DNA from 2 places in the Vibrio sp. R12-SW3-ISO1 genome. Region 2 is predicted to be linked to the other one. Evidence: riboswitches for the same ligand, from Rfam matches in the RefSeq annotation. Region 2 holds a riboswitch; the other holds the start of a gene.
The links. Region 2 has a riboswitch for thiamine pyrophosphate ahead of thiB (thiamine ABC transporter substrate binding subunit). Riboswitches for the same ligand answer to the same signal wherever they lie in the genome.
Positions count from the first base shown of each region.

Region 1: another riboswitch for thiamine pyrophosphate. It lies ahead of thiD (bifunctional hydroxymethylpyrimidine kinase/phosphomethylpyrimidine kinase); the one in region 2 lies ahead of thiB (thiamine ABC transporter substrate binding subunit).

Region 1 covers NZ_JCBDGK010000048.1:31,361-40,899, reverse strand. Annotated here, with positions in the region: gene AC6R0R_RS15330 (PhoX family protein) at 1-364, shown strand, start outside; gene AC6R0R_RS15325 (hypothetical protein) at 759-911, shown strand; gene AC6R0R_RS15320 (LysR family transcriptional regulator) at 1,022-1,909, opposite strand; TPP riboswitch at 2,066-2,223, shown strand; gene thiD (bifunctional hydroxymethylpyrimidine kinase/phosphomethylpyrimidine kinase) at 2,315-3,151, shown strand; gene AC6R0R_RS15310 (PstS family phosphate ABC transporter substrate-binding protein) at 3,185-4,135, opposite strand; gene AC6R0R_RS15305 (putative bifunctional diguanylate cyclase/phosphodiesterase) at 4,356-6,362, shown strand; gene AC6R0R_RS15300 (phosphatase PAP2 family protein) at 6,503-7,327, shown strand; gene AC6R0R_RS15295 (GGDEF domain-containing protein) at 7,435-8,403, shown strand; gene AC6R0R_RS15290 (ABC transporter ATP-binding protein) at 8,446-9,539, opposite strand, start outside.
Region 2 covers NZ_JCBDGK010000011.1:26,934-36,472, forward strand. Annotated here, with positions in the region: gene fbp (class 1 fructose-bisphosphatase) at 1-1,010, opposite strand, end outside; gene mpl (UDP-N-acetylmuramate:L-alanyl-gamma-D-glutamyl-meso-diaminopimelate ligase) at 1,338-2,690, shown strand; gene AC6R0R_RS03045 (flavin prenyltransferase UbiX) at 2,706-3,329, shown strand; TPP riboswitch at 3,393-3,506, shown strand; gene thiB (thiamine ABC transporter substrate binding subunit) at 3,583-4,560, shown strand; gene thiP (thiamine/thiamine pyrophosphate ABC transporter permease ThiP) at 4,573-6,195, shown strand; gene thiQ (thiamine ABC transporter ATP-binding protein) at 6,179-6,895, shown strand; gene yjgA (ribosome biogenesis factor YjgA) at 6,985-7,515, opposite strand; gene pmbA (metalloprotease PmbA) at 7,623-8,966, shown strand; gene lysC (lysine-sensitive aspartokinase 3) at 9,045-9,539, opposite strand, start outside.

The DNA of each region.
Region 1 (9,539 bases), on a different contig from region 2:
TGACAACATCAACGCCGACAACATGTTTAATAGTCCGGATGGTATCGGTTTTGATAAAGCTGGTCGTTTGTGGATTCAAACGGACGGAAACTACTCAAATCAGGGCGATTTTGCAGGTCAAGGGAACAACCAAATGTTGTGCGGCGATCCTAATACTGGTGAAGTGCGACGTTTCTTGACGGGGCCAATTGCCTGTGAAATCACGGGGCTGACCTTCTCCGCCGACTACAAAACCATGTTTGTGGGGGTTCAGCATCCGGGCGAGAAAGGTGCGCCTTCTCACTATCCAGGTGGTGGTGACAGCAAGCCTCGCTCCACCATCGTTGCCATTACCCGTGAAGATGGCGGCGTTATTGGCGCTTAAGCTGTCTCACTGTTTGCATCAACAATCATTCGCATCAAGATGGGCGCCACGAGCGCCCATTTTTTATTGCCGATATCCACATTGGCATATTTATGCGATCGCTCGCATAAAAAACGTCAAGGTTTCGTGTGTTCACCGCAAAGAGTGTTGCGCTTCACAATCGCAATCCCTATATTGAAAGAGTACTCAGCATAACCTTAAGGTGTTCTAATCCGAATAAACTCCAGATAACAATACGACATTGAGCGATTGACCCGGCGAATCTAACCCATTTCTATTGGCGCAGACGCCCCAACGTAAAAAGAATAAAGTCTATCTGAGCGCCTTCTGATGAGAGAAGTGGCACCTTTAGGTTATCAAGTACGGTGATGATAACTGAGGAGGAGGTTAGGCTATGGTATCACTACTTTGGGTAGCATTAGGTTGTGTGGTCTTCTTATGTTGTTGGAGTGCTCAGCATGGTCTCCCTATGCTGGGGCTTAAACTGGATGAGTCCGATCTACTGATTATATCTGAACTCGCTGGCGAAGACGTCTTAGAGGCATGACCTCAAATAAACGACGATAATGAGCGTTGAAGCAGCAGCAAAAATGGAGCCTTGGGCTCCATTTTGCGTTTCAAGCCTATCGAAAATTTTGGCTATGGCAGTGCGTTGCGTTATAGCGAGATCACGTCCGTCAACTTATCCACCACCGTATGAAAACGGGCTGGCCACGCTCTTTGTTTCTTGCTCACCAAATACAGGGTCTCGACGACAGCTTTCTTTGGCTGATGCACAGCAAGTTGATCGCGCAAAGTGAAAGAGCTGAATGCGCTGTGTGGCAGCACCGTAAAACCGAGCCCTTTGGCGACTGGCAGAAGAATTTGACTGAGTTGGTTGATGTAGCCCGAGGTGCGCAGGGCGCGAATATCAATCCCTGCCAGCGCTTTGTCGCCACACTGCGAAAAGTAGAGCGAGAGATAGTGCTCCGCGTCGGGGTGGCGAATTAAACCGATCTCAAGGAGAAGTTCAGGGGTGATAGGCTCGTCGACGTTTGCCGGCACAATCAAACACATGGTTTCTTGACCTATCTCCTGCGCTTCGATTCTCGGGTCGAGCGGAATGTGGGTGACAAGGCCCAAATCGGCGCGTCCCTCAGCCAAATCGTCGATGATCTTGCGGTTGGGGGCGACTTCCAGCTTGACGACCAGTTGTGCAAATTCACACTGTAAATCGAGCAGATGCGGGTAGATAAGCTGCGCCAACGCGCCAGAGCAAGAGACCGACACCTCACCTCGATGCGCGTCATCCTGAGATAACGAAGCAATCAGGTCTGTTTCTTGTTTGGCGCGCTGCTTTGCGTACTGATAGACCTGTCTGCCTTGTTCCGTTACTTCAAAGCTCTTGTTGTGACGCGCAATCAGTGGGTAGCCGCAAGCCTGTTCGAGCTTTTTGATGTGCTGGCTGACACCGGGCTGAGTCATGAACAGCTTTTCTGCGGTATGAGTAAAGTGGCCGGTCTCGACCAAGGTTTGAAACGTTTTGAGCCAGAGTGGATTGAGCATAACCGTCAAATCAATAACGAAAATTTATAAAATTAAGAGTAAACGATAATGTTCTGTGTGCCAAACGTCGCGTTCGTATCGCCCACTCCTCGATTCACTCGGGTTATTTAAGTGATCTGAATAGGTTGCATCTGCGCTACCACAGGGTTAAGGTTGGCGACATAGTCGGGGAGCGTTCCTTCTGCTCGAATCATAACGATAGCTTGATTAACGAGCCTGTCGTAGAAGCATAGAAGGAGGGCTGAGATCGCATCGCGAGACCCGTTGAACCTGATTCAGTTAGCACTGACGTAGGGAACTATTCATAACGCGGTGTCGTGGGGTCGCCACAATCTCGCCCGTTATGTGTTGTGCTTGGCCAACGCGCTCTGCACACAGTTCCTGATGCGTGCGTGAGGAACACCGATGAACCAAACCGCATTTTATGACCCTCAAACTCCGATTGTCCTAACCATCGCTGGCTCCGACAGTGGCGGCGGCGCGGGCATCCAAGCCGACATCAAAGCGATCAGTGCAACAGGCAGTTACGCCTGCTCCGTTATTACGGCAATTACCGCGCAAAATACCTGTGGCGTTCACGCCATTCATCCTATCCCTATCGACCATGTTCAAGCGCAGCTCGATGCGGTATTGAGCGATCTCAATGTCGTGGCGGTGAAGGTTGGCATGCTGGCTGACGCTGAAATCATCCGTGTCGTGGCACAAAGTTTGTCGGCGTATCAGCCCAAGTTTCTAGTGGTGGACCCGGTGATGGTGGCCACCAGTGGTGACAGCTTACTGCACGCGAGTGCGGTGGGTGCGCTTAAGAAAGAGTTGCTACCGCTTGCCGATATGATCACACCAAACTTACCCGAGGCGGCTGCGCTGACTGGGCGAGCAACGCCGACATCGGAAGAGGAGATGGGAGCGATGATTGACGCCCTGCGCGCCTTGGGCGCCAAAACAGTGCTTCTTAAAGGGGGGCATTTAGAGGGCGAAAGCAGCAACGATCTGCTGATTGAAAGGAGTGGCAGTGAATTGATTCGCGCTAAACGAGTCACCACTCATAATACTCATGGCACGGGTTGCACGTTGTCATCGGCCATTGCGTCCTATCTTGCCCAAGGGTATCGGCTGCACAAAGCGGTCCATTTGGCCAAGCAATACATCTCACAAGCCATCGCGCATGCCGATGAACTCTCTATTGGTCAAGGACATGGGCCTGTGCACCACTTTTTCTCTGGTCACCAAAATGTACGTTAATCGCGATGGTGTGCAGTCACAACATAAGGGCCCTTATTTGGGCATCGAGACCGAGCCAGAGCGGCTAGAGTTGAGAATAAAACGCGCCGCGTCATAGCGATCATTAGAGAGAGGAATATAGCCAGAGTGGGAGACAACTTTGTTGATGTTGTCTCTGTCGATATAACTATCGACAAAGCGTTTCAGTGATGGCCGCTTCTCTAGCGCCTGTTTGTTCACGTAAATAAACAGAGGACGGGAAAGTGCGGTGTATCGTCCCATAATCACGTTCTCGACACTGGGTTTGACCGCGTTGAAGCCAGAGGGAGAGATGGCGATCGCTTTCAACTTGTCTTGATTTTGCAAATAGTAAGCAAAGCCGATAAACGCCATGGCGTTGGGATCGGCGGCCACTTCGGCGACTAAGGCTTCATCGTCTTCATTTGCGGTGTAGTCTTGTCGACTCGCTTTGCCATCCAGCACCACCTCAACAAAATAGTCATAAGTGCCTGAGTCTGATCCAGGGCCGTGCAGGACGATGGGGCGATCAGGGAAGTGCGGATTGACTTGCTGCCAGTGAGTTATCGTGCGTTCAGCGGTGCTTTCCCAGAGTGTTTTCAGTTCATCAAGAGAGAGCGCATCGATCCACTGGTTTTCTTTGTTCACCACCACGGTTATCGCATCGAGTGCGACGGGGAGCTCAATATAGTCGATGTGGTTGATCTCACACAGCGCTCGCTCTTTCTCTTTAATCGGGCGAGAGGCGTTAGAAATATCCGTGCGGCCTCGGCAAAACTTACGAAATCCGCCACCTGTGCCAGTGATGCCCACCACCACTTGGGTGTTGTGCCGCTCGGCACGCATAAAGTGATCGGCGACGGCTTGAGTGATCGGGTACACGGTACTCGACCCTTCAATTTTGATCAGATCTTTCCCGTGTGCCGTGGTACTCATCAGCGCTAGGCATACAGAAGCAAGAACAGTCGAACGCAATCGAAAAGTCATGGTTGAGCACAAAGGAAGAATCAACATACCGCGACTATACGAGCTAGCACTTTTGAGCTCAATATCTTCATGTGGACTGTCACCAAAGATTCATCAATCACTCATCAGTAATAACTACACTGAATATCTTCATGGGGTTGTAACATTTCTTCACTAGGCTGACTCGCCTATGTTTTTATTCCTGCCCGCAAAATACGTGGGTAAACGTTCGTGTGATGCTATGAAGCGCAAATTCATTTTTACTTCCATTCTCGCCTTGTTGGTGATCACGTTTACGTCGGCGCTAGTGACCCAAGCGACCCATCTTTTAGTGAAAAAGTCCCCGCTTGCGGAAGCGGCCGCTGAAATTAAAGTCAACGGCACGCTGGCCTATCTTTGGTTTGATGAGATCATGTCGGGCGATACCGCTCAGTCGATTCAGGAAGTGTGGTACTACTTAGAAATCGCTGATTGGCATGTGGTCGCGCTGCTTGAAGGCGGCGAGAGCATCATGGGCAATTATGAGCCAGTCACGGACAACGAATTACGTGAGCGTCTGGTTGAGCTTCGCAAAACGCTGGCGCAATTCCGCCTTCATGTGGAATCCACCTACCAAAAAATTCAGGCGCAGCGAGCGGATGCGTTTTTAAGCGCCGGACGCGACGAGCAATTTTTGGAGTTTGCCAGCCAAGCGGATGAGATCCAGCGCGTGATCAAAGCCAGTTATGAATCTGGGATTTCCAATTACACGCAAACCAGCATCACCCTGATTATTGCGGTGATTGTGATTGCTGCCTACTCGATACGATTGCAGCACCGCTATGAGAAAAACCGCGATCAATTGCTCCACTCTCTCACGCAAGCCAAAGCCGCAATAGAGGAGAAAAATGAGCAACTGCACAACCGAGCTTACTTCGACCCTTTAACTGGGTTGCCAAACCGAGCACTGTTTTTAGACCGACTAGGCCAATCCATCCTCAACGCTGACCGCTCGAAAAAGCCGTTTGCTTTACTGTTCATCGATTTAGATCATTTTAAAGACGTCAACGATCTCTATGGGCATGAGATGGGCGACCGCTTGCTTGAGCAAGTCGCAAAGCGGATTGAGAGCAGCATTCGCATCACCGACTTGTCGGCGCGCTTCAGTGGCGATGAGTTTGTGGTGGTACTGAGTCACTTAAACAGCGTCAATAGCGCAATCAGTGTTGCCAACCGTATCGCCTCGAAGTTGATAGATACCTTGCAGCAGCCGTTTCATATAGAGGGTGTGGCGGTGAATGTGTCCGCCAGTATTGGTATTTCGCTCTATCCCGAAGACAGTGCGACGCAAGATAGCCTGCTACGCTACGCGGACAACGCCATGTATCACGCCAAAGCGATGGGCAAAAACAATTTTCAGTTTTACTCCAAAGAGCTCAACCGCATTGCGATGTCGCAAAAAGAGACCGAGAGCGATCTCAATAAAGCGATTGAGCGTGATGAATTCGAGCTGCACTTTCTGCCCAAGTGGCAGTTGAACGATGAGAAAGTGGTCGGCGTTGAAGCCTTAGTGCGTTGGAACCATCCCACCAAAGGGCGGTTGTACCCCAATGATTTTATTCCCGTAGCCGAATCCACCGGTTTGATTCGCCTGCTTGATTTGTTGGTGATGCGCAAAGCGCTGCAAGCCAAGAGAAAGTGGTTAGATGACGGCGTCGAAACCGGGGTGGTGGGGGTGAATATTTCCGCGAAGAGCTTAAAACATCCGGGCTTTTTTGACAGTTTGAAAAAGGTCATTGTCCAGTCCGGCGTTCCGACACGTTACTTAGAGGTGGAAATCACCGAGACCGTGATGATTGAGAATACCGAGCTCGCGCAGGTGATTTTTAAAGAGTTACAGCAACTGGGTGTGCGCGTGGCATTGGACGATTTCGGTACCGGCTTTTCATCACTCTCTTACTTGAAAGATTTCGAGTTTCAAACGCTCAAAATCGATCGCAGTTTTGTTATCGATTATGCCAATAACGCCACCTCGTCGGTATTGCTGAAAAACATTATCTCGCTTGGCAACGAGCTTGGTGTTTCTGTGGTTGCTGAGGGCGTTGAAACCGCTGCCCATCAGCGGGATCTACTCAAAATGGGCTGCGCGATCGGCCAAGGTTTCTATCTCACTAAACCGGTAAATGCAGAGGCGCTAGCCAAATTGCTTGCTCCAGAAGCGTACCTCAGAGAGCGTGGAAACGTGGTGCCTATGACCCGATGGTCTTAGTTATGCGCTTGCCCTTATCAACTGTTGCACACCGATAATTGGGCATGATGCGAACTTGCAGCGAATTGACACGCGGTTGATAAAATCATTAACGCCACACGCCTAAGATCATCTCTCGAAAGTCGAGGTGAGAGGCGAGTGTGAAACATAGAGTTAGTGAGAAGCAAAAAGGGTTAGGGCTGTTGATGGTGCTGTCGGGCGCCATTGCGCTGATGAGCCTGATGTTTAGCTCAGTGGATCTGCTGAGTGACGTCTCAGATCCCATCGGGCAAGGGATGACATGGCTGACTTACTCCGCGGGATCGCAAGGCTTTCTCGTTACTCTCGCTTTGCTGGTGGCTCTGGCACTTTGGGTCATTCGTTCGACTTCTTCTCATTGTTCTTTTTTCCCTCGTTCTTTTTTAACCACAGAGCACTCAAGCGTTTCACCTCGTCGTCAGCTTGGTGTGTCGCTGATAGGAAAAGCGGCGCAACTGGCGCTGCTGCTGGTGTTTGCCTTTGTAGCCAAAAGTGGCTTGAAGCTCGCGACAGAAAGCCCGCGTCCTTACACGGAACTGTTAAGTCATCAGCTGTTGATTCCCCAGCCCGCGCACTTTTATAAGCTCGATGCCGAGCAAAAAGATCAGGTGATTGATGCCCTGGATACTCGGGTGAGTGATTGGCGTACGCGCCATTGGCATGGCGAGAAAGATTACTCTTTTCCTTCCGGCCATACGTTGTTTGTCGCGGTGTGCGTGGCCTTTTTTGGCGGCCTGTTTGCTGAGCGTAAGCACTATGGTCTGGCTGCCGGTGTGTTGATTTGGGCGCTAGCGGTCGCGTATAGCCGACTGTGGCTTGGCATGCATCGACCCATTGACCTTGTTGGATCTGTGGCGGTGGCTGCATTGATTTACACGCTGGTGCCACGGTTAACTGTGCCACTTAGATGGCAAGAGAAGCTCACCTTGGGCCATGTCAAGCGCTAGTATTTCGCTTGGGGGAACCACGGGTTTGTCGCGGAGCAAGCAAGGCGAACTTTCGGTGCTATTCTTTAAGGTACCTTACTCATTTATCAATAAGACACGAGCCAGAGATGAAAGCGCCTGATTTACCACCCGATGAGCAGCAACGCATCCAAAGCCTTCACCAGCTTCAGATTCTCGACACGGAACCGGAGGAGCGTTTTGACCGCGTGGCTCGCCTTGCGAAGCGGTTGTTTGACGTGCCAATGGCCTTGGTCAGCTTGGTGGATGTGAACCGTCAATGGTTCAAATCTTGTTTTGGCTTGGAGGCGAAAGAAACCGGGCGTGATGTCTCTTTTTGTGGCCACGCGATCTTGGGTGATGCGCCGTTCGTGATTGAAGATGCCACTCAAGATGAGCGATTCGCTGATAATCCTTTGGTCTCCGGTGCGCCCCATATTCGCTTTTATGCTGGTGTGCCTTTGGTGTATCACGACGGTACCAAGCTCGGCACTCTGTGCATTATCGACACCAAACCGAGACACTTCTTACCGGATGAGATCAACGACTTGCTGGATTTGGCCAAAATTGCCGAGCAGGAGCTGTCGAACAGTTTAACCGCGACCTTAGACCCTCTAACGCTGATCTCAAACCGGCGCGGATTTTTCGCCTTGGGAGCAAAGTCGGTAGATTACTGCCGCGCGGCGCAGTTACCCCTCTCCTTGGCCTATTTTGATCTCGATAACTTTAAGCACATCAACGATACCCACGGTCACAGTGCCGGGGATGCGCTACTCAAAGCGTTTGCTGCGACGATGCGAGACTCCTTTCGTGAGTCCGATGTGTTTTCTCGTATTGGCGGTGATGAGTTTGTTGTGTTGATGTCTGGCGCGTCAGAGCCGGTTGCGGGTGTGGTGATAGAGCGGTTTAAGCAGGCAATAGAGGCGTACAATCAACGCAGCGGTCATGCCTATGCAATAGAGTTTAGCGTGGGCATTACCTCTGCCAGCTCCAACGCTAAACTGTCGATACAAGAGCTTGTCGAACTGGCCGACAAGCGCATGTATCAAGATAAGCAATCCAAATCCCGTAAAAGATAAGGTCCGCTAGGGAATAACTCGCAAAGAGAATCAATGAGCGAGTTATTTCGATGAGGCCGCATCAAGCGTCTCATTATCGCCAATAAAACCGCCGGTTTGATGTGCCCACAACTGCGAGTATATCCCTCCGGCGCTTATCAGTTCTTGGTGGGTGCCTTGCTCGACGACTTGACCTTGGTCGAGGACGATAAGGCGATCCATCGCAGCGATGGTTGAGAGTCGGTGCGCAATAGCGATGACGGTTTTGCCTTCCATCAGCTCATTCAAACTCTCTTGAATCGCCGCTTCGACTTCCGAATCGAGTGCTGAGGTGGCTTCATCTAAAATCAGTAATGGCGCGTCTTTTAACAGTACGCGAGAAATAGCGATACGCTGACGTTGTCCGCCAGACAGTTTCACCCCTCGCTCACCGACTTGCGCGTCGTAACCCGTATTGCCAAAAGGGTCACTCAGGGTTTCAATAAACTCATGCGCGTGCGCCTGTTGAGTGGCACGTAACAGCGCTTCCTCGCTGGCTTCAGGGTTGCCGTAAACGATGTTGTCACGAATAGAGCGATGCAGCAGGGAGGTGTCTTGCGTCACCATACCGATGTTACTGCGCAGCGAGTCTTGGGTTACCGCATTGATCGCTTGGCCATCAATGGTGATTTGCCCGCTTTCGACATCATGAAAACGCAGCAGAAGGTTCACTAGGGTGGATTTTCCTGCGCCAGAGCGGCCCACCAGACCCACTTTTTCACCCGGTTTGATGGTCAGATTAAGGTGAGAGATCACCCCTTTAGTTTTATCACCATAGTGAAAGCTCACGTTATCAAACTTGATTTCACCGTCAGTGACATTGAGCGCTTTGGCGTTGGGCGCATCTTGGATATCCACCGGTTTTGATAGGGTTTTCATCCCATCCACCACGGTACCCATGTTTTCAAACAGCGCGCCCACTTCCCACATGATCCACATCGACATACCGTTGATGCGCAGCGCGAGGGCAATGGCGATGGCGATCGCCCCGACACTGACGGCATCGTTCATCCACAGTACGATTGAGAGCGTACTGATAGTAAAGACCAACACATAGTTGGTGATTTCCACCGCAACATTGAACCCTGTGACCAAGCGCATCTGGTGATAGACGGTAT
Region 2 (9,539 bases):
TGGTCTTTGTATTCTGCGAGGAAAGATTCGACTTTCTTGACCATGTTTTTTGAGCCAACAAAGAAAGGCACACGTTGGTGCAGCTCTGTGGGTTCAATATCCATGATGCGTTTCTCACCGTCTGAGGCAATACCGCCCGCCTGCTCAATAATGAACGCCATTGGGTTGCACTCATAAAGAAGACGCAGTTTGCCGTTCGGGTGGCTTTGCGTGCTTGGGTACAGGTAAATGCCCCCTTTCAGTAGGTTACGGTGGAAGTCCGACACCAAAGAGCCAATGTAGCGAGACGTGTACGGGCGACCGTCATTCGGTTCGTTCTCTTGGCAGAATTTGATGTACTTTTTCACGCCCATTGGGAAACGGAAGTAGTTACCTTCGTTAATTGAGTAGATGCGGCCATCTTCTGGCACCATCATATTCTCATGAGACAAGCAGAACGTACCGATCGATGGATCGTAGGTAAAGCCATTGACGCCATTGCCAGTGGTGTAGACAAGCATGGTCGATGAACCGTAAATCACATAACCGGCCGCGACTTGCTTGTTGCCTGGTTGAAGGAAGTCTTCTTCTGTCGGTGGGGTACCGATAGGAGAGACGCGGCGATAGATAGAGAAAATCGTTCCGACAGAGACGTTAACATCGATGTTAGAAGAGCCATCGAGTGGATCCATCAATACCACGTATTTGGCATTTTTGTTCAGTTCTTTATTGAACGCGACCGCCTCATCTTCTTCTTCACTTGCTACGCCACACACTTGATCACGTGCTTCAAGTGCTGCTTTGAACTTCTCGTTCGCGTAAACATCCAGTTTTTGTTGGGCTTCGCCCTGAATGTTCTCACTACCAACGGCACCGGTGATATCACCAAGGCCCGCCGCGTTAATTTCGCGGTTGACGATTTTAGCCGCAAGGCGAATCGACGACAGTAGGGATGATAGATCACCGCTAGCGTGGGGGAAGTCCGTCTGTTTTTCAACAATGAACTCGCCAAGGGTGCGCATTCCAGACATGTTTATTCCTTAAAATCGCATAAGTTTGGGGGGAGTTGGGCAACCTCTTGCCATTTTATTATTGGGGCACAAGAGGGACGAAGCTATGCGTGAGCTTTTGTTTTTGCCTTGAGCAATTGTAAAACCATGATCTTATTATTGGTAACGAACTAACTGTCTAACCTCTCAATTTTTTTGGTAATTATTCAAATATTTTCACGGTTTTTCATCTTGAACAAACTTTGCTCGATTGTGCCAAGATTTCACATCCCAAGGACAAAGAGGTTCGCTTTTCAAGCCATTATCGCCATAATGAGCACTTCAAATTAGCCTTTTCAGGATCACTCTATGCATATTCATATCTTGGGAATTTGTGGCACCTTTATGGGAGGAGCGGCAATTTTAGCGCGTCAATTGGGGCACAAAGTCACCGGCAGTGACGCCAATGTGTACCCGCCCATGAGCACGCTACTTGAATCGCAAGGTATTGAAATTATAGAAGGGTTTGATCCGGCGCAGTTAAATCCGGCGCCCGATTTGGTGGTGATCGGTAATGCGATGAGCCGTGGTAACCCGTGTGTCGAGCATGTGCTTGATAGCAACCTGCGTTACACCTCCGGCCCGCAGTGGCTGCAAGAGTTTCTGCTGCATGACCGATGGGTACTGGCGGTCGCGGGAACGCACGGCAAAACCACCACATCGAGTATGCTCGCTTGGATTCTGGAAGATTGCGGTTATGACCCCGGTTTTCTCGTGGGGGGCGTGCTTGGCAACTTTGGTTTGTCGGCAAGATTGGGCAACAGCCCGTTTTTCATAGTTGAAGCTGATGAATACGACAGCGCTTTTTTCGACAAGCGTTCTAAGTTCGTTCATTACCATCCACGTACCTTGGTCATGAATAACCTTGAGTTCGATCATGCAGACATCTTCGATGATCTGGAAGCGATTAAGCGCCAATTCCACCATTTGGTGAGAACCGTACCGGGCAATGGGCGTCTGTTTACTCCTCAATCGGACCAGGCGCTGCAAGACGTTATTGCCCGTGGCTGCTGGAGCGAACAAGAGTACACAGGGTGTGAATCTGGCTGGCAAGCGCAAAAACAGGCCCAAGATGGCAGTGTCTTTGATGTCTTATTGGCGGGAGAAATAGTGGGTCGAGTGACGTGGGATTTAGTCGGCGATCACAACGTCAGCAATGCGTTGATGGCCATCGCGGCGGCGCGTCATGTGGGGGTCACTCCGGATCACGCTTGTGAGGCGTTAGGGCGCTTTATTAATACCAAACGCCGCTTGGAGTTAAAAGGGCAGGTCAATGAGATCACTGTGTATGACGACTTTGCTCATCATCCAACGGCGATTGAACTGACATTGGGCGGCTTACGTAATAAGGTGGGTCAATCCCGAATCCTTGCGGTGTTGGAGCCGCGCAGTGCAACCATGAAACGCGGGGTGCACAAAGAAACGCTTGCGGCCTCATTGCAGGCGGCCGATGAAGTGTTCCTCTTTCAGCCTGAGTCAATTACTTGGTCGGTGAGTGAGATTGCCGAGCAGTGCGCGCAACCCGCTTATGTCTCTGACGACATCGACGACTTGGTGCGCAGCATCGCTCGGCATGCTCGCCCCGGCGATCAGATTCTGGTGATGAGTAACGGCGGGTTTGGCGGAATTCACGACAAACTGTTAGCGCAACTAGCCCAATAATAAGAGATACGCACAATGGCTGAAAAATCCATCACCCTCGCTTTTACCGGAGCCTCAGGCGCGCCTTATGGGCTGCGTCTGTTGCAGTGCTTGTTGGCCGCGGACTATCAGGTTTATCTACTGGTTTCATCGGCGGCGCGAGTGGTGTTGGCCACCGAGCACGGATTAAAACTGCCTGCCAACCCAGACAGCGCCAAGCAAGCCTTGGTCGCCCATCTCAGCTGCGACCCGGCTAAATTAGTGGTGTGCGGCAAAGAGGACTGGTTCTCGCCCGTGGCCTCTGGCTCAGCGGCGCCCAAGCAGATGGTGGTTTGCCCTTGTTCGGCGGGCAGCGTCGCAGCGATTGCTCATGGTATGTCCGATAATTTGATTGAACGGGCCGCCGATGTGGTGATGAAAGAGCGTGGTCAATTGCTGCTGGTGGTTCGAGAAACGCCTTTCTCAACCTTGCACCTTGAGAACATGCACAAGCTCTCGCAGATGGGCGTCACTATTATGCCGGCCGCGCCCGGTTTTTATCATCAACCCAAATCGATAGACGATCTTATTGATTTTATGGTCGCGCGCATTTTGGATCACCTCGGCATCGAGCAATCCTTGGTGGCGCGCTGGGGCTATGATCAACGTAACGATTCGTGATTGCGCCTTGGCGGGCCGTCACGCAAGTATGGCTATTGTCGGGCAGACCTATTACAATCAAGCCGAACCTCATCGGGGAGCTATTCATTCACTGAATGACGCTGAGATCGAGCTTTGCTCGGGACCCGTAGACCTGAACCAGATAATGCTGGCGTAGGAATTGAGCGAGGACATCAGGCGTCTGTTTGTCCCTCAGACCTGCGTGGCTCAACAAGGAGAGCGAGCAGTGAAATCCACTTTTATCCCTTCATTTATGCCACTTTGTGCCGCCGCGGCACTGACGTCTTTTTCTGCAACCGCAGCCGATACGTTAACCGTTTATACCTATGACTCTTTCGCTGCCGATTGGGGCCCAGGCCCAGTGGTAAAAAAAGCGTTTGAAGCACAGTGCGACTGTACGTTGAATTTTGTAGCTTTGGATGATGGCGTCTCTATCCTCAATCGCTTGAGACTGGAAGGCGACAATAGCAAAGCCGATATTGTGTTGGGGTTAGACAACAACTTGATGGCAGAAGCGCAGCAGACCGGTTTGTTGGCTGAGCATAGCGTCGATACGTCATCCGTCACCTTGCCAGGCGGCTGGTCCAATACGACCTTTGTGCCGTACGACTACGGTTACTTCGCGTTTGTCTACAACAAAGAGACCTTGGCTGAGCCACCGACTAGCCTCAAAGCGCTGGTGGAATCAAATGACGACTTAACAGTCATCTACCAAGACCCGCGTACCTCAACCCCGGGTCAAGGTTTGATGCTGTGGATGAAATCTGTCTATGGCGACGAAGCGCCGCAGGCGTGGAAAGCGTTGGCGAAAAAGACAGTGACGGTCACGAAAGGGTGGTCAGAAGCGTACTCGATGTTCTTAAAAGGCGAGTCTGACATGGTGCTCTCTTACACCACGTCACCTGCGTACCATCTGATTGCCGAAAATGATGCTAAGTTCGCTGCGGCGAATTTCGCGGAAGGTCATTACACTCAAGTAGAAGTGGCGGCCAAAGTCAAAACGAGCGCGAACAGCGAGTTGGCGGATGCCTTTATGCAGTTTATCTTCAGCGATGACTTTCAGTCGGCCATGCCCACAGGGAACTGGATGTACCCAGTCACTGACGTTGCGTTGCCAGAAGGGTATCAAAGCCTGACGAAGCCAAGCCAAGCCTTGAGCTTTAGCGCTGAAGAGGTGGCTACCCACCGCAAAGCGTGGATTCGTGAATGGCAAAACGCGTTGACCTTCTAAGGTTGGGCGTTCGTGCAATCTGTCCCTAAATTAGGCGTATGGGTCGCGATCTTGATCGCGGCCTTTGTCGTTTCTGCGCTGCTGGCATTGCTCAATCAAGCGCCTTCCCTCGATCTGCGTGTCATTTGGCAAGATCCTTATTACCGCCACGTTACCCAATTTAGCTTCTATCAATCCTTCCTCTCAACGCTGCTCAGTGTCGGCTTGGCGATCCCCGTTGCTCATGCTTTGTCGCGGCGGCAGTTTATCGGCAAAGCCTTGGTACTTAAGCTGTTTACGACCACTTTGGTGCTGCCTGTCTTGGTGGGGGTGTTTGGCTTGCTTGCGATTTATGGGCGCAGTGGTTGGCTGGCGATACAGCTTGCGCAGTGGGATCTTTCGTTGCCATTTAATATTTACGGTTTGCATGGGATTTTGCTCGCACACCTCTTTTTTAATCTTCCTTATGCGGCGCGTTTGCTGCTGCAATCACTAGAGTCGATTCCGGCGGAGCAACACAAACTGTGCGCCCACTTAGGCATGGGCCATTGGCAAAAGTTTAAGTGGGTCGAATGGCCGCGGATGAGGCAGCAATTAGCGCCTGTTTGCGGGTTGGTGTTTATGCTCTGCTTTACCAGTTTTGCCACTGTTATGGCATTGGGCGGCGGGCCCAAATCGACCACCATTGAGCTCGCGATTTACCAAGCGATCAAGTTTGATTTTGATTTGCAAGCGGGCGCGTTACTGGCAATTTGGCAAATGCTGCTATGTGGCTTAATGGCGTTATCGATTCAACGTTTCGCTCGACCTATTGCCATTTCGATGGGCAGCGACGCACCAACTGCGTTGGTGGTGAAAGACAGTCTATTCTCTAAGTGCTGGGATGGCGCTTGGATAGGTTTTAGCTTGCTGTTAGTGTTGCCGCCTCTTGGGATGGTACTAGCCAGTGGTATGAATTCTCAGGCGCTGAATGTGCTGAGTGATGGCCGATTTTGGTCCGCGCTTGGCGCGTCACTGAAAGTGGCGAGCATGGCGAGCGTTATCGCTGTCAGTGCGGGCACGGCGATTTTATTGTCGAGCCGAAGACTGCGCCTCAATCAACGTGAGAAAACCGCGGATAAGATAGAGCTGCTAGGGACCATCATTCTGGTGACCCCAGGATTAGTGATCTCGACCGGGCTCTTTTTGCTGCTCCGTTCGTGGACGGATGCGCTCAGCTACGCCTTGGTCGTTGTTGTTGCGGTCAACGCGTTAATGGGGCTGCCTTATGTGATCAAAACCTTGGCTCAGCCGATGTTGCAACTCGAGCAGCAGTATCAGTACCTTTGTGCAACCCTTGGAATCCGCGGTTGGCGCCGTTTACGAGTGGTGGAGTGGCGCGCATTAAAACGGCCGCTGGCGCACGCGTTTGCCATCAGCTTTATGTTTTCTATGGGCGATCTCAGTGCCATCGCGCTGTTTGGTAGTCAGGAGTTTCGTACGCTGCCGCTCTACCTGTTCCAACTGCTCGGCAGTTACCAAATGGACGCGGCGGCGGTCGTATCGGTCACTTTACTGCTTTTGAGTGTGGGTTGTTTTGCGCTGATGGAACGCCTATTTCGCTCTCGCTCTGCTTCTACCCCCACCAATAGGAGTCACTATGCTCACTCTCAGTGACCTGCATTACGATTATCATGCCGAGTCATTTCAGTTTGATCTGCACGTTGAGGCAGGGCAAATCGTCGCGCTAATGGGACCCAGTGGCGCAGGGAAGTCGACCTTACTCGCCTTGATGGCGGGCTTTATTGAACCATTAAGCGGTGAAATTTTAGCGCAAGGTCAAACGCTCAACGGGCTGGCGCCTTACCAGCGCCCGTTTGCGATGTTGTTTCAAGAGCACAACTTGTTTGCTCACCTTACCGTGTCGGAAAACATCGGCCTTGGATTGGATCCCGGCTTGAAGTTGTCTGCAACGCAGAAACAGGCGGTAGTGCAAGCGGCACAGCAGGTGGGGGTGGCGGAGTATTTGTCTCGATTGCCGCATGAGCTCTCTGGTGGCCAGCGTCAACGGGTTGCGTTAGCGCGCTGCTTTGTACAGTCTGCGCCGATATGGCTGCTCGACGAGCCCTTTTCAGCGCTCGATCCTTTGCTCAGGTTAGAGATGCTATCACTGGTCAAACAGTTGGCGAGTGAGCGTGATATTACGGTCGTGATGGTGACGCACCACTTAGGTGATGCCAAAGCGATCGCAACGCATTTTGCGTTTGTATCACAAGGTCATGTCGCAGCGACTGGGCCGATTTCAGAGCTAGCGGCGACCCACTCGGACCCTAGCCTCGGCGCATTTGTTCAGGCGGCCACCACGGCGCACAACTGAGCGCTATAACAATGGGCTAGAAAGCAGAGATACAAAAAAGCGGATAAGTGTGCACTTATCCGCTTCAATCATCACTGAGTAAGAGCGTGTTATTGTGGCTCTTCACTGCTCAATGCTTTGAGGATCTGGAAAATCTCTCGATACGCTTTAGCTGGCTTGTTGGCTTGCTTTTCTTTGTTCGCCTGACGAGCAAGCTGACGTAAACGCTGACGGTCCGCATCCGGATACAGCGTCAATACCTCTTCAATGGCGCTGTCGCCCTCTTCCACCACACGGTCACGCAGTTGCTCTAGTTTGTGCAGAAGCGCCGTGGTTTGAGAGTGCTTGTTACGGACTTTATCCAGCGCCGCTTGAATTGGCTCTGGGTCTTCGTGACGCATCAATTTGCCGATAAACTGCAACTGACGACGGCGCGCTTCGTTTTTAAAACGCTGCGCATCGCGAATCGCATCGGCCAAGTCTTCGCTGAGTGGAAATTTTTCCAACACAGAGGGCTTGAGGTTAACGAGCTCTTCACCCAGTTTCTGCAGCTCTTCCATGTCACGCTTCAACTCGGATTTACTTACCCAGATGATCTCTTCTTCTGGTTCCCATGGCGCTTTTTGATTTTTGCGAGCCATTTTCATACCTTCATTTGAACGTCTATTTCTCTATTTTAACAAGAATCATGGGGAGAAAGCGAAATTCTTGTTATCCTAGCGACAAAGCAACGACTGATGAAGAGAATATGGACGTAAAAAAGCAAGTGGCACAGCAGCGTATCGAGCTTGAAGCTGCCGTCGCGAAAGCGTTAGAGATGGCGGGTGAAAAAGCGGATGCCGCGGAAGTTGCCATCAGTAAAACCACAGGTTTAAGCGTATCGACTCGCATGTGTGAGGTCGAAAATGTGGAGTTCAACAGTGACGGTGCACTCGGTATTACCGTCTACCGCAATCAGCGTAAAGGCAGCGCCTCAACGTCAGACTTAAGCGAAAAAGCGATTCAACAAACGGTATTGGCGGCACTCGATATCGCTCAATACACATCAGAAGATCCGTATGCAGGCCCAGCACCGGCTAAGTTGATGGTCAAAGATATTCCCGATTTGGATCTGTTTCACCCCGATACGCCTGACCCTGACTACGCGGCAGAAATGGCGATTGAAGCGGAGCAAGAAGCGCTCAGCTACAGCGATAAGATCAAGCAAAGTGATGGCGCCAGCTACGATAGCCACTATGGCGTCAAAGTGTACGGTAACAGCCACGGCTTACTGGCGAGTTATGCCTCAAGTCGCCATAGCATCAGTTGCTGTGTGATTGGTCAAGGCCAAAACGGTGAAATGGAACGCGACTACAGCTACACAGTGGCGCGTCACAAAGACGACCTGTGGACGCCGAAATCCGTGGGCCTGAGCGCAGCGGAGAAAACCGTCAGTCGTTTAGACGCGCAGAAGCTCAAAACCGGTCAGTACCCGATTATGTTTGCGGCGGATGTCGCAACGGGTCTACTCGGTCACCTTGTGATGGCGATCAGTGGTGGCAACTTGTACCGCAAATCCTCGTTTCTTCTTGATCATCTTGGTCAGAAAATTCTACCCAGCTGGTTCCAAGTCGACGAGCGTCCCCATGTGTTGCGTGGTCTGGCGTCAAGCCCGTTTGATAGCGAAGGCGTTGCTACGCAAGATAGACAAATTATCACTGACGGCGTGTTATCCACTTACCTATTGACCAGTTATGCGGCGCGTAAAATGTCGATGACGCCAACCGGTCATGCGGGTGGCATCCACAACTGGTACGTACGATCCACAGGGCAAGATTTTGAGCAAATGCTTAAGGCGCTAGGCACCGGATTTTTGGTCACAGAAGTGATGGGGCAGGGTGTGAATATCGTGACAGGCGATTACTCGCGCGGCGCAGCCGGTTTCTGGGTTGAGAATGGTCAAATCCAATTCCCCGTCTCGGAGGTGACCATCGCAGGTAATCTCAAGCAGATGTTCAACCAAATAGTGGCTGTCGGCAGTGATGTGGAAACCCGTTCGCAGATTCAAACCGGTTCTATCTTGCTTGAGTCAATGAAAGTGGCGGGCGAATAAGCCTCACTATTTGACGTAGCAATGCATCAGCGACGAAACACGAGAGTGCTTCGTCGCTGATGTGTATTTATAGTGCTGTTAGCGCTCAAACAGCTCGACATGCAACTTCTGAATCGCTTGTTTGGCTTCTGATTCACGCAGTAAGAAACAGAGGTTGTGCTGGCTAGCGCCGTAACAAATCATTCGTAAGTTAAAGTCTTCAAGCGTACCAAATACTTGTTTTGCGTAACCTTTACTCTCGCTCATGTTGTTACCAATCAAGGCGACGACGGAGAGGTTGTGTTCCACTTTCACGCTGCACAGCTCTTCAAGCTCTTCACGCGCGGCTTGAGGTAACGATGGCGCACCGCCAGAGGTACCTGTTTGATCAAGCGTTAATGAGACACTGATTTCAGAGGTGGTGATCAAATCGACCGAGACCTTATGCTTGGCCAAGATCTCAAACACTTTGGCTAGAAAGCCGTAAGCATGGAACATTTTCGCGCTGCGCAGCGTCACCATGGTTTGGTTGTTCCGTAGGGCTAGGGCGCGAAACAGCGGTGAGCTTTCCACTTGATGACGAATCCAAGTACC